4 regions of the Pararhizobium sp. LjRoot235 genome follow, and region 1 is predicted to be linked to each of the others. Evidence: predicted binding sites of a transcription regulator. Region 1 holds the regulator's gene; each other region holds the start of a gene.

Region 1 (3,068 bases):
GTGGTCGAACTGCGGGCACGCGTCGGCATGGTCTTCCAGAAGCCGAACCCGTTCCCGAAGTCGATCTACGAGAATGTTTCCTACGGCCCGAAGATCCATGGCCTGGCGCGCTCCAAGGCCGAATTCGACCAGATCGTCGAAACCAGCCTGCATAAGGCAGGTCTGTGGAACGAGGTGAAGGATCGCCTGCATGAGCCGGGCACTGGTCTCTCCGGCGGTCAGCAGCAGCGTCTGTGTATTGCGCGCGCCGTTGCCGTCAGCCCGGAAGTCATCCTGATGGACGAACCCTGCTCGGCTCTGGACCCGATTGCGACCGCCAAAGTCGAGGAACTGATCCACGAACTGCGCACCAACTTCACCATCGTCATCGTTACCCACTCGATGCAGCAGGCGGCACGCGTTTCGCAACGCACCGCCATGTTCCATCTCGGCAATCTGGTCGAGGAGAACGATACCGACAAGATGTTCACCAATCCGGATGACCAGCGCACCCAGGATTACATCATGGGCCGCTTCGGCTGACGCATATCTTGCCGCTTTCCGATGTAGGGAGCGGTGGCGCGCTTTGAACCGGGACCATGAACACAAGGAAAAACGATCATGTCCACGCACATTGCTTCCGTCTATGACGAAGATCTCAAATACCTGAACCGGCGCATCTCCGAGATGGGCGGCCTTGCCGAGCAGATGGTCGCCGAATCCGTGCGGGCACTGGTCAACGCGGACCTCGCGCTCGCCCAGAAGGTCATCTCCGACGACGCCATCATGGATGAGGCCGAACGCCAGATCGGCGAGAAGGTGATCGTCACCATCGCAAGACGCCAGCCGGTCGCATCCGACCTGCGCGAACTGATGGGCTCCATCCGTATTGCTGCCGATCTTGAGCGTGTCGGCGATCTCGGGAAGAACACGGCCAAGCGGGTGATCGCCGTTTCGAGCGCCAGCTTGCCGCGGCAGCTGGCTCGCGGGCTGGAGCACCTGGCCGAACTCGCGCTGATGCAGCTGAAGGAAGTGCTCGATGTCTATGCGTCGCGGTCGCCGGAAAAGGCCAACAGCATCCGTGAGCGGGACAATGAAATCGATGCGATCTACACGTCGCTGTTTCGCGAGCTCCTGACCTACATGATGGAAGATCCGCGCAACATCACGCCGTGCACGCATCTTCTGTTCTGCGCCAAGAATATCGAACGCATCGGCGACCATGCGACAAATGTCGCCGAAACGATCTATTACATGGCGACCGGCTCCCAGCCGGCCGGGGAACGTCCGAAGGACGATACCGCCAATACCGTCGGCGCGATCGGCAACTGATCGCCGCGCCGGATCGGAAATAGGTAAGTGAAATCTAGGCATTTGACTGCCCGACGGCTTTCGGGCCGCCGGACGAGCCCCTTGCAATGAGGGCAAGGCGTCAAGGAGTTGAGACCGCATGCTGCCAAGAATTGCCGTTGTCGAAGACGAGGAAGCGCTGAGCGTTCTCCTGCGTTACAATCTTGAGGCCGAAGGCTTTGAAGTCGATACGATCAACCGCGGCGACGAAGCGGAAATCCGGCTGCAGGAGCGCCTGCCGGATCTCCTGATCCTCGACTGGATGCTGCCGGGCGTCTCCGGCATCGAGTTGTGCCGCAGGCTTCGTCAACGCTCCGAAACCGAGCGCCTGCCGATCATCATGCTAACGGCACGCGGTGAAGAGAGCGAGCGGGTCCGCGGCCTTGCCACGGGCGCTGACGACTATGTGGTCAAGCCGTTCTCGACGCCGGAGCTGATGGCGCGGGTGAAGGCGATGCTGCGGCGCGCGAAGCCGGAAGTGCTGTCGACGCTGCTGAAATGCGGCGATATCGAGCTCGATCGCGAAACCCACCGCGTTCACCGCAAGACCCGCGAGGTCCGCCTCGGACCGACCGAGTTCCGGCTCTTGGAATTCTTCATGACCTCGCCCGGCCGCGTCTTTTCGCGCTCGCAGCTGCTCGACGGCGTCTGGGGCCACGACATCTATGTCGACGAGCGCACCGTCGACGTCCATGTCGGCCGCCTGCGCAAGGCGCTGAACTTCTCCAACATGCAGGATGTGATCCGCACCGTGCGAGGCGCGGGCTATTCCCTGGAAAGCTGACTGCACTTGAGTGAAACACGGAAAAGGGGCCGGCCGGCCCCTTTTTATGTTTAGTGGTTTGCGGCGTTCACCGAGCCCGACGGCGTTCGCCGGAAGGCTGATAGGCCAGCTTTGCGTGGAAGGTGCAGTAGGGCGATGTATCGGGCGAGTCATTGCCGCAGAAATGAAACTCTTCCTTCATCGGGTCGCCGATCGGCCACTTGCAGGTGCGGTCCGTAAGCTGCGTCAGCGCCAGGCGGCGGGACATCGGCACGACCACGTTGCTGACCGGTGCGACGTACTGGTCCTCAATGGCGTCGATTTCCACCTCTTCCTTCATGACGGTGGCGCCCGTGGTGCGTGTCACGGTGCGGTTGGTGACGCGCGCAGCGTAGTTCGGCGCGCGCGGTGCGGATGTCGCCGGACGCTTGGCGCGGGCGGTGGTTGCCGTGCTGCCGCCAGCCTTGGCACGGCCGGGCAGGCAAAGCCGGTGCACCTTGCCGATGACCGCGTTTCGGCTGACGCCGCCGAGCTGCGCGGCGATCTGGCTCGCGCTCAATCCTTCTGACCACAACTTCTTGAGTTTCTCGACCCGCTCGTCAGTCCAGTTCATGGTCTTTTCTCCATTCACAGCGTTGGTGATGGTCGAATCCTCCACCGTACCCCGGACGGACTCCGAGGCTGAAACGCGATAACTCTTTTGGTGACTAGGTCCGCCGCATGCGTTCTAGTAATTAGTTGTTAAGGTAGAGGTAGGGGGACTCGCTGACAAGAGTCCCCGGAATCCGAGCGAATCGATTTTCGAGTTTTCCCCAACTTGCTTGGCATGCGTGGCATTTTTGCAAGAGCGTGCGGTCAAAAAAATCGATGTCGCGATGGCGGCGTGAATTGCCGCAAATTGCCGGCTTTTGTTGACATTGCGGTGCGAAATGAAGATAGTGATTTTGCCGCCGCGAGGCGGCATTTTGATTTTTTA
Region 2 (3,068 bases), 3.6 Mb from region 1:
GCTGGCGGCGATCAACGAGACGCTCGCAAGCCTCGGCGCGAAATTCGGCCAGAACGTGCTTTCGGACGAGAAGAGCTGGGCGCTGATCCTGGATAAGGAAGACGATCTGGCGGGCCTGCCGCAGTTTCTGAAGGATTCGATGGCGTCCGCCGCCCGTGATCGCGGGGAGGACGGCAAATATGCCGTCACTTTGTCGCGCTCGATCATCGAGCCGTTTCTGACTTTCTCGGAAAAGCGCGATTTGCGCGAACAGGCCTGCAAGGCCTGGGGCGCCCGCGGCGCCAATGGCGGCGAGACTGACAATCGCGGCATCATCCGCGAAACGCTGGCACTGCGCGCCGAGAAGGCAAAGTTGCTCGGCTACGAAAACTACGCCGCACTGAAGCTGGACGACACTATGGCAAAGACGCCGCAGGCCGTGAACGGGCTTTTGACGAAGGTATGGGAGAAAGCAGTGGTTCGGGCGCGCGAAGAAGAGGCCGATCTTGCCGAACTGATCGCTGCGGAAGCCCGCAACCACCCGGTCATGCCCTGGGACTGGCGCCACTACGCCGAGAAGCTGCGCGCGCAGAGGTTCAATTTCTCGGAAAGCGAGCTGAAGCCCTATCTGCAGCTCGAAAAGATCATCGACGCCTGCTTCGACGTCGCACAGCGGCTGTTCGGCATCACCGCCACGGAGAAGAAGGGCGTCAAGGGATATCATCCGGATGTCCGCGTCTTCGACATCCGCGACGCGGACGGCAAGCTCATCGCGCTGTTCCTCGGTGATTATTTCGCCCGCGCCTCGAAGCGTTCCGGCGCCTGGATGAGTTCCTTCCAATCGCAGCATCGGCTGCCGCTGAAGAACGGCGCGGTCGGCGAGCTGCCGATCATCTACAATGTCTGCAATTTCGCCAAGCCGGCGGATGGCAAGCCAGCATTGCTGTCGCTCGACGATGCCCGCACGCTGTTTCATGAATTCGGCCACGCGCTGCACGGCATGCTGTCCAACGTAATTTATCCCTCCGTTTCCGGCACCAGCGTCTCGCGCGATTTCGTCGAACTGCCATCGCAGCTTTACGAACACTGGCTGACGGTTCCGGCGATCCTCAAGAAATACGCGGTGCACGAGGCGACCGGGGAGCCGATGCCGCAGGATTTGCTGGACAAGGTCCTCGCCGCCCGCACGTTCAATTCCGGCTTCGCTACTGTCGAGTTCACCTCATCAGCGCTGGTGGACATGGCGTTCCATACGCAGGGCACCGTCGCGGATCCGATGGCGGTGCAGGCCGAGGTGCTGGAAAGGATCGGCATGCCGGCCTCGATCGTCATGCGGCATGCGACGCCGCACTTCCAGCACGTCTTTTCGGGAGACGGCTATTCGGCCGGCTATTATTCCTACATGTGGTCGGAGGTGCTCGATGCCGACGCCTTCGCCGCCTTTGAGGAAACCGGCGACGCCTTCCATCCGGACACGGCCACGAGGCTCAAGGACAACATCTATTCCGTCGGAGGCTCGATTGACCCCGAAGATGCCTACAAGGCGTTCCGAGGCAAGCTGCCGAGCCCGGAGGCGATGCTGCGGAAGAAGGGGCTGGCGATGATGGAAGAACTGGCTGGCTCCGACGCTTGAAGCCTGGGCTACTCGTCCCCGAGCCTATCAGCGATACCGACAAGATTCTCGCGCAGCCGCACACGGATGGCTGCGTCTTCGGATCGGCCGGAACAGCGAGATCGCCCGATAACCTGCCTAGAGAGCTTTAGTCTCCGACAGCTTTTTCCGGTGGTAGTCACAGAACTGTCACCAAACCGTTGGAATAGATTCATCCAACTGTAAACCAGCTGACATGCACTTCGCCAAAGGTCCGCCTCGGGATTCCTCAGGATCCCCGAGACGGTACCGGAGGCAGATTTGGCCACTACCCAGGATACATTGACCCGTCGCTCCTTTTTGCTCTCCGCGGGGGCCGCGGGATTTGCGGCCACATCGGTTCTTGCCGCCCCTTTCTACGCGCGAAACTTCGGCAGGCCTTCCTTCACCCATGGCGTCCAGTCTGGCGATGTCGATACCAAGTCCGGCATGATCTGGACGCGGGCCGACCGCCCGTCGCGCATTGCGGTCGAATATTCGACCACCGGGAGTTTTTCTGCGCCTGTACGGCTGCCGTCGATCGACGCCCTGCCGAACAACGACTTCGCTGCAAAGTGTCTGCTCGACAACTTGCTACCCGACCAGGACATCTTCTACCGTTTTACCGCGACCGATCTGCATGACAGCAACAGCGTCTCCGAACCGATTATCGGCCGCTTTCGCACCGCACCGCTTCACAGGCGCTCCGTCCGCTTCGTGTGGTCCGGTGACACGGCTGGGCAGGGCTGGGGCATCGACGATATCGGCGTGAAGACCTATTCAACGATGAAGCTGCACGAACCGGACTTCTTCATCCATTCCGGCGACACGGTCTATGCCGACAACCCGATCCCCGACGAGATACCGCTCAGGGACGGGGCGCTTTGGAGGAACCGCATCGTCACACCCGAGAAGCGGGAGGTCGCCCGCACGCTGGACGAATATCGCGGCCAGTGGAAATACAATCTGCTCGACGAGCATGTGCGGGCGATGAACGCCGTTTGCCCGACCTACTATCAGTGGGACGACCATGAAGTGCTGAACAACTGGTCGGCCTCGACCGACCTTCGCGACGATCCGCGTTATCCGGAAAAAGATGTTTCGGTCTATGCGGCGCGCGCCATGCGCGCCTTTCAGGAAATGACACCGATCCGCGCCATCCCTGCCCAGCCCGGTCGCATCTTCCGCAAGATAGCCTATGGTCGGCTGCTCGATGTCTTCTTCGTCGACCTGCGCTCCTATCGCAGCGCCAACCAGGGCGATGCGAATGCCGATCTGTTCGGCTGGCTCCAGGCGGACTGGCTGAAGCGGGAACTGGCAGCCTCCAAGGCCACCTGGAAGGTGATTGCCTGCGACATGCCGCTCGGCCTTGTCGTCTGGGACGACTTTACGCACCGCCGCGGCTCCGATGCGATCGCCAACGGCGACAACGGCCAGCCCAGCGGGCGCGAACGGGAAT
Region 3 (3,068 bases), 810 kb from region 1:
AGTGTGGCGAGAGGCGGATGATCGATCAGATGCAGACGGTTTGCCAGGGCTCCAAGCGCGATGAAGACAGAGGAGAGCGCCATGCTGGCGAGCATCGCGGTTCGTCCGGATACGGCAATCGTTGCAATGGCCCCAGGAAAAGCTGGATCGATGAAGATCAGGAGGCCGCTCAGCGCCGTGATGCTCCAGAGGCCCGCGATCGCGATAAAGGCGGCCAACAAGGCGGGATACACTGCATAGCCGCGCAGAGCGCCCAGCCCCGCTAGCGCAGAAACGACCACACAGAACACCGCGACCGGATAATCGGACGCGGCAGCGATTGGGCTGATCATGGCGAGCGCGGTCAAAAGCGTGGAGATGCCGGTCGTGACCGTAATAGCGGCCAACGGTGGCGCCATCACATGGTCCCACGACGTGCGCGGCAGCGCCGATCGTTGACCACCCACCGCCCCCGGCAGATCGGCGGCAGCAGCGTCAGCGATGCGTCCCGGCCAGATGAACCCGACCCCGGCGATCATCACCAGCATGACCAGTGTCACCGGCAGCGTCTCGAACGGCGTTGCCGAGGCGATATAGGCGAGCGCCCAGAGGCAAAGGCCGATATTGGCGAGCGAGGGAACGATCGCCCAGCGGCGAATACGGGCCGCAAGTAGCGTCGCGCTCCAGGCGATGGCAAGGAAGCCGAACAGGCTCCAGGGGCTGGGGCTTTCGGACGACACCAGTGCCGGGGTGACGAGCGAGGCGAGAAGGCCGAGCCCGGCAAGTGCCTGGCCATGCAGCAGGGAAAGGCCGACCGTCGCGAGCGACACCAGTGCCAGCAGCGCGAAGGCAGCGGCCGGGCCGATGAAGCCGTAGATGCCGTGCGCGGCATAGCAGACGCCGAACAGGGTCACCGCGCCCGCTGCCGTCAGGATGCCGGGGATCATCGCATTCTGGAACGTGTCGGCGACCAGCGGCACGGCGCGGCGGCGGACCAGTTCCCCGATCCCCATCAGCAGGAGACCGAAGATGGCCGCCATGAGCAGCCGCACCGCGGGGCTGAGCAAACCCGCGTCGATCGAATATTTGACCATGAAGACGCCGCCAAGCGCCAGCGCGATGCCGCCGACCCAAACGGCCCAGCGCGCGCCGAGGCGGCTTTCCAGGCTTTCCTTCGGCCGCGGTGCGACCGCGTCGATCACGGACGCTGGTGCGGATCTCGCCGCCACCGGCTCACCGCGCGAGGCCTTTTCGACGATATCCTGGCTGGGCGGCGGCCCGCCGAAGATCGCGTCGCCCTTGCTGATTTCGGCGAGGCGCTTCCGCTCGACGGTTGCGGTCCGAACCGCTTGCTGGGATTCCGCCGGTTCGGATTGCGCGGCGCGCTCCGTCCCCGCAGCGGCTGAAAGAGCGGGCCGCAGTTCCTCGATCCGTTTCAACTCTTCCTTGAGTGCCGCAATCTCCGTCTCCAGCCGCTCGGCTGTCTTGCGTCCGTTGAGAAGCGCCGCCAACGCGATGCCAAAGGCAACGAAAGCAATGACTTCGATCATGTTTTCTCCTCCGGCCGGGGTGTGGCGCAGCGGCACCGAGCATACAGCTTTTCACCCGCAGTCAAAATCCAACACGGTTGAAGAAAGCAATCTCTTCGCCAGATTGTCGCGAACCTGTCATTGTCCAGCGGCTATGCATGTTTCGATGCGTCTCTGCGCAGTTTCCGGACCAAGAGGAGAATGAACGATGGATCATGTTGCTGCCCCCACAACCGCGCCCGAAATCGAGACGCTGACCGACCGGCGCGAAGCGCTCGAAGATATCGGCCAGAACTGTTCCACCAACCCGACGATGGGCGACATCATCAACCGCCGCTTTTCGCGCCGGTCGTTCATGGCCGGTTCGCTTGCCGTGGCGGCGATCTCTACCACCGTCAGCCCGCTCGCGATCCTGACGGCAGAGGATGCACGCGCCAACGGCCGCCTGTCCGGTTTCGATTTCACCGAGATCGAGGCCGGCGTCGATGAAACCCATCACGTCGCCGAAGGCTATGACGCCGATATCCTCCTGCGCTGGGGCGACAAGCTGTTTGCCGACAGCCCGGATTTCGATCCGCTGAACCAGACGGCCGCGGCGCAGGAAAAGCTGTTCGGCTACAACAATGACTATGTCGGCTTCATTCCGCTCGAGGGCAATCCCGATCACGGCCTGCTCGTCGTCAACCACGAATATACCAATGCCGAAATCATGTTTCCGAAGTTCACGTCCATCGTGAAGGAAACGAAGGATGGCAAGGAAGTCGAGAAGGTCCAACTCGGCGAATACACCAAAGAGCTGGTCGATATCGAAATGGCCGCGCATGGCGGCACGATCGTCGAAATCCGCAAGGTCGATGGCAAATGGCAGCCGGTGCTCGACGGCAAGTACAATCGCCGCATCACCGCCACGACCGAAATGCACCTTTCCGGCCCGGTTGCCGGTCACGAGCGGGCGAAGACGCCGTCCGACCCGACCGGCAAACAGGTCTTCGGCACGATCAACAACTGCGCCGGCGGCGTCACCGCATGGGGCACGTATCTGATGTCGGAAGAGAACTTCAATGGCTATTTCGGCGGCGAGATCGCCGAGGACCATCCGGAATTCAAGCAGCTGAAGCGCCTCGGTGCTCCGGGCGGCAGTTATGAGTGGTCGAAGTTCTACGAACGTTTTGACGTTTCAAAGGAGCCGACCGAAGCCAACCGCTTCGGCTGGATCGTCGAAGTCGACGTCATGGACCCGAATTCGCTGCCGAAGAAGCGCACCGCGATCGGCCGCTTTAAGCATGAGGGCTGCGAATCGATCGTCAACAAGGATGGTCGCGTCGTGCTCTATTCCGGCGACGACGAGCGTTTCGACTATGTCTACAAGTTCGTGACCAAGGCTGCCTTCAATCCGAACGATCGCGCCGCCAACATGGACATTCTCGACGAGGGCACCCTCTATGTCGCCAAGTTCGATGCCGACGGCACCGTCGAGTGGATGCCGCTCATCCATGGCGAAGGTCCGCTGACCGAAGCGAACGGCTTTGCCTCGCAGGCCGACGTTCTGATCAACACGCG
Region 4 (3,068 bases), 3.6 Mb from region 1:
TCAGCCGCGCGAGAAGCGGGTGGCAAAGATCACCTACAGCGACGGCACGGTGAAGGAAGTTCCGCTCATCTGCCGCATCGATACGCTCGATGAGGTGACCTACATGAACAATGGCGGCATCCTGCAGACCGTTCTGCGCGATCTCGCCGCCTGATCACGCCGGGTGAAAACAGGGGCCGGGGCTGCAAAAGCCCCGGCCTTTTTGCGTTCTGGCGCGCTAAAGATCTGCTATGCCGCGCGGCTCACTCCAACGTGACTTTCTGTTGAAAGACGAGCGGCGTATGAAAAGGCTTCCAATTGCTTCGCAGCTCCCCCGTGTCCTTGAAATGGAACTCCCGATGCCTGGATCACTTCACCTTCGCCGCATCATGCTCGCCTGCGGCCTTGGCGTTATGGCACTGCCGGTCGCCGCCGGCCAACCGGCAGGTGTCGTCGAACTGTTCACCAGCCAGGGCTGTTCCTCCTGCCCGCCGGCGGATGCGGCCCTGAAGAAACTCATCGACGACGGCAAGGTCGTCGCACTTTCCTATCACGTCGATTACTGGAACTATCTCGGCTGGGCCGACACGCTCGCCACCAAGGACAACACTGCCCGGCAATATGCCTATGCCCGGATGCTCGGCCGCAGCGGCGTCTATACGCCCCAGGCCATCCTCAACGGGCGTGACCACATCAACGGCGCTGATCTCGATGGCATCAACCGGCGGCTGGCGGAAATGAGCGTCAAAGGCAAGGGCTTGGCCGTTCCGATCAACGCGGCGGTGCGCAAGGATGAGGTCGACATCAACGTCGGCGCCGGCAATGGCAAGGCCAATGTCGTCGTCGTCTATTTCAACCGCGAACACCTGGTGGACGTCAAGAAGGGCGAAAACAGCGGCAAGCGAATCTCCTACTGGCACTCCGTGCGCGATATCCAGACGATCGGCATGTGGGACGGCAAACCGGTCAGTTTCGTGCTGCCGGCCTCGGTCCTCAACGAGGGTGAAAACGGCGGCTGTGCCGTGCTCTTGCAGAAGATGAAGGATAATGAAACCCCTGGTGCGATCCTCGGCGCGACGACCGTCATGGCGGACAGCGCCGCCAACTGACTTTGCAGAATTATGGTTCGGCCCGGCAGCATCGAGGGGCTGGGGCTGAGGGTTCGAAGATACCGGACCGAACCGGCCATGTTTCTTGGCAACGGACGCTGCCAGGAAACATGACGTTTGGAGTGGCCGCGCCCGATGGACGCTGGATGGCCAACCACTCCAAGACTGCATCCGCTCGAAAAACGCATTCCCCGAGCAGACAGGCAGACCGGACACCTGGGAGGACTCCCCTATGTCGGCGCGGGCGAGTGTCGTTTCGAATTGGGGCACGGTTTTGGCTGAAATGCGGCACAAAGAAAAAAGTCTCTGGCAATCCTGGGCCGCTTGCGGCTTGCATTTCGGCGAAGGTCAGGCAAACTGTAACCGTCCTGTCACAATAAAGCCGGGGTAACGATGACCGATCAGCCGGATTTGCCGCAAGGCGAGACCCGTTCCGAAAGGCAGCCAACCTCCAATGTGGTTGTCCAACTGCACGAATACCGCAGCAGCAGCCAGGACCCGCTTCCCGTCACCTTTCACCGCTGGGAACTCGACCTGATCCTCAGGGTTTACGGTCGCATGGTTGGCGAGGGCGAATGGCGCGACTATGCGATGGACCACCTGCGCGACAGGGCGGTCTTCTCGGTATTCAAGCGCTCCGGCGAAATGCCGCTCTTCCGGATCGAGAAAAACCCCAAGCTGGCAGCAAAGCAGGGCGCGTACAGCGTCGTCAACACCCAAGGGATGATCCTGAAACGCGGCCATGACCTGCAGCAGGTTCTGAAAGTGTTCGACAAGATGCTGAAGCTGATCGAAACCTGATTCAGCCCCGATATAGCGTATCCGGATAGACGCCGGGCTCCGGATCGGTCGTCAGCCCCTCACCGAGCGGCAGTTGCATGATGATCGTGTCGAGCCAGCGGCCGTGCTTGAAGCCAGTGCCCTTCATCGATCCGCCATGTTCGAAGCCGGCCGCGCGGTGCACCGCCACAGAAGCCGGATGCGCACCGCCGATGACGGCGACCATCTGGCGGAAGCCGAGTTCCGTGCAGCGACGGATCAGTTCGGCCAGCAGAGCCTTGCCCACGCCCTGTCCCCTCGCCTCCGGCGCCAGATAGATCGAATCCTCGACCAGGAAGCGATAGGCCGGCCGTGTCCGGAATGCCGAGGCATAGGCATAACCAAGCAGGAGGCCATCGGGAGCGATCGCGGTGATATAAGGATAACGATTGCTGACGATCGCTGAAAACCGCAACGCCATTTCCGCTTCGGCCGGAGGGGTTATCTCATAGGAGGCAACGCCGTTGAGGACCGATTCCCGGTAAATATCGGTGATGGCCGGAATGTCGGCAAGGGTGGCATCGCGCAGGGTGAAAGACATGGGAAAGGCCTGATTGGGTGGAGCGGCTTGTTCTCTGCCATACCGACATGGTGCGATCAAGCAAGCTCAGAACTTCGGCGCCAGGCAACAAAAAAAGGCGGCCAAAGCCGCCTTTTTCGATTGTTTGCCGGTTTCGACTATTCGCGGTTTCCGAGGAAACGCAGCAGGAACAGGAACAGGTTGATGAAGTCGAGGTAAAGCGTCAGTGCGCCCATGATGGCCTTGCGGCCGGCGACTTCGGCACCGTCTGCTTCAAAGTACATTTCCTTGATCTTCTGGGTATCCCAGGCAGTCAGGCCGGCAAAGATCAGAACGCCGATGACGGAGATCGCAAAATCAAGCGCGGACGAGCCGAGGAAGATGTTGACGATCATGGCGATGATCAGGCCGAACACACCCATGATCAGGAACGAGCCCATGCCGGACAGGCTACGCTTGGTGGTGTAGCCATAGAGCGATAGACCGCCGAACGAAGCCGCCGTGACGAAGAACGTCTGGACGATGCTCTGGCCGGTATAGATCAGGAAGATCGACGACAGCGAAAGACCCATCAGGCCAGCATAGACCCAAAAGGTGGTCTGCGCGGCGGACACGCTCATGGAATTGATGCGGAAGCTCAT

The links. Region 1 encodes PhoB, which activates phosphate uptake and scavenging genes when phosphate is short. Its sites were predicted from a motif close to TGTCATNNANCTGTCAT; they were not measured.
Region 2: ACSQ2Z_RS01950 (alkaline phosphatase D family protein) is a predicted target of PhoB. The motif match lies at 1,768-1,784, and genes of this name have one in related genera.
Region 3: ACSQ2Z_RS15530 (PhoX family protein) is a predicted target of PhoB. The motif match lies at 1,634-1,650, and genes of this name have one in related genera.
Region 4: ACSQ2Z_RS01860 (DUF2794 domain-containing protein) is a predicted target of PhoB. The motif match lies at 1,447-1,463, and genes of this name have one in related genera.

What each region holds. Positions count from the first base shown of each region.
Region 1 is NZ_CAXUSP020000001.1:3,979,299-3,982,366, reverse strand. It holds gene pstB (phosphate ABC transporter ATP-binding protein PstB) at 1-522, shown strand, start outside; gene phoU (phosphate signaling complex protein PhoU) at 601-1,311, shown strand; gene phoB (phosphate regulon transcriptional regulator PhoB) at 1,430-2,113, shown strand; gene ACSQ2Z_RS19540 (GcrA family cell cycle regulator) at 2,181-2,705, opposite strand.
Region 2 is NZ_CAXUSP020000001.1:401,637-404,704, forward strand. It holds gene ACSQ2Z_RS01945 (M3 family metallopeptidase) at 1-1,612, shown strand, start outside; gene ACSQ2Z_RS01950 (alkaline phosphatase D family protein) at 1,892-3,068, shown strand, end outside.
Region 3 is NZ_CAXUSP020000001.1:3,171,590-3,174,657, forward strand. It holds gene ACSQ2Z_RS15525 (DUF2339 domain-containing protein) at 1-1,529, opposite strand, end outside; gene ACSQ2Z_RS15530 (PhoX family protein) at 1,717-3,068, shown strand, end outside.
Region 4 is NZ_CAXUSP020000001.1:384,735-387,802, forward strand. It holds gene acnA (aconitate hydratase AcnA) at 1-154, shown strand, start outside; gene ACSQ2Z_RS01855 (DUF1223 domain-containing protein) at 369-1,088, shown strand; gene ACSQ2Z_RS01860 (DUF2794 domain-containing protein) at 1,482-1,889, shown strand; gene ACSQ2Z_RS01865 (N-acetyltransferase family protein) at 1,891-2,448, opposite strand; gene ACSQ2Z_RS01870 (Bax inhibitor-1/YccA family protein) at 2,586-3,068, opposite strand, start outside.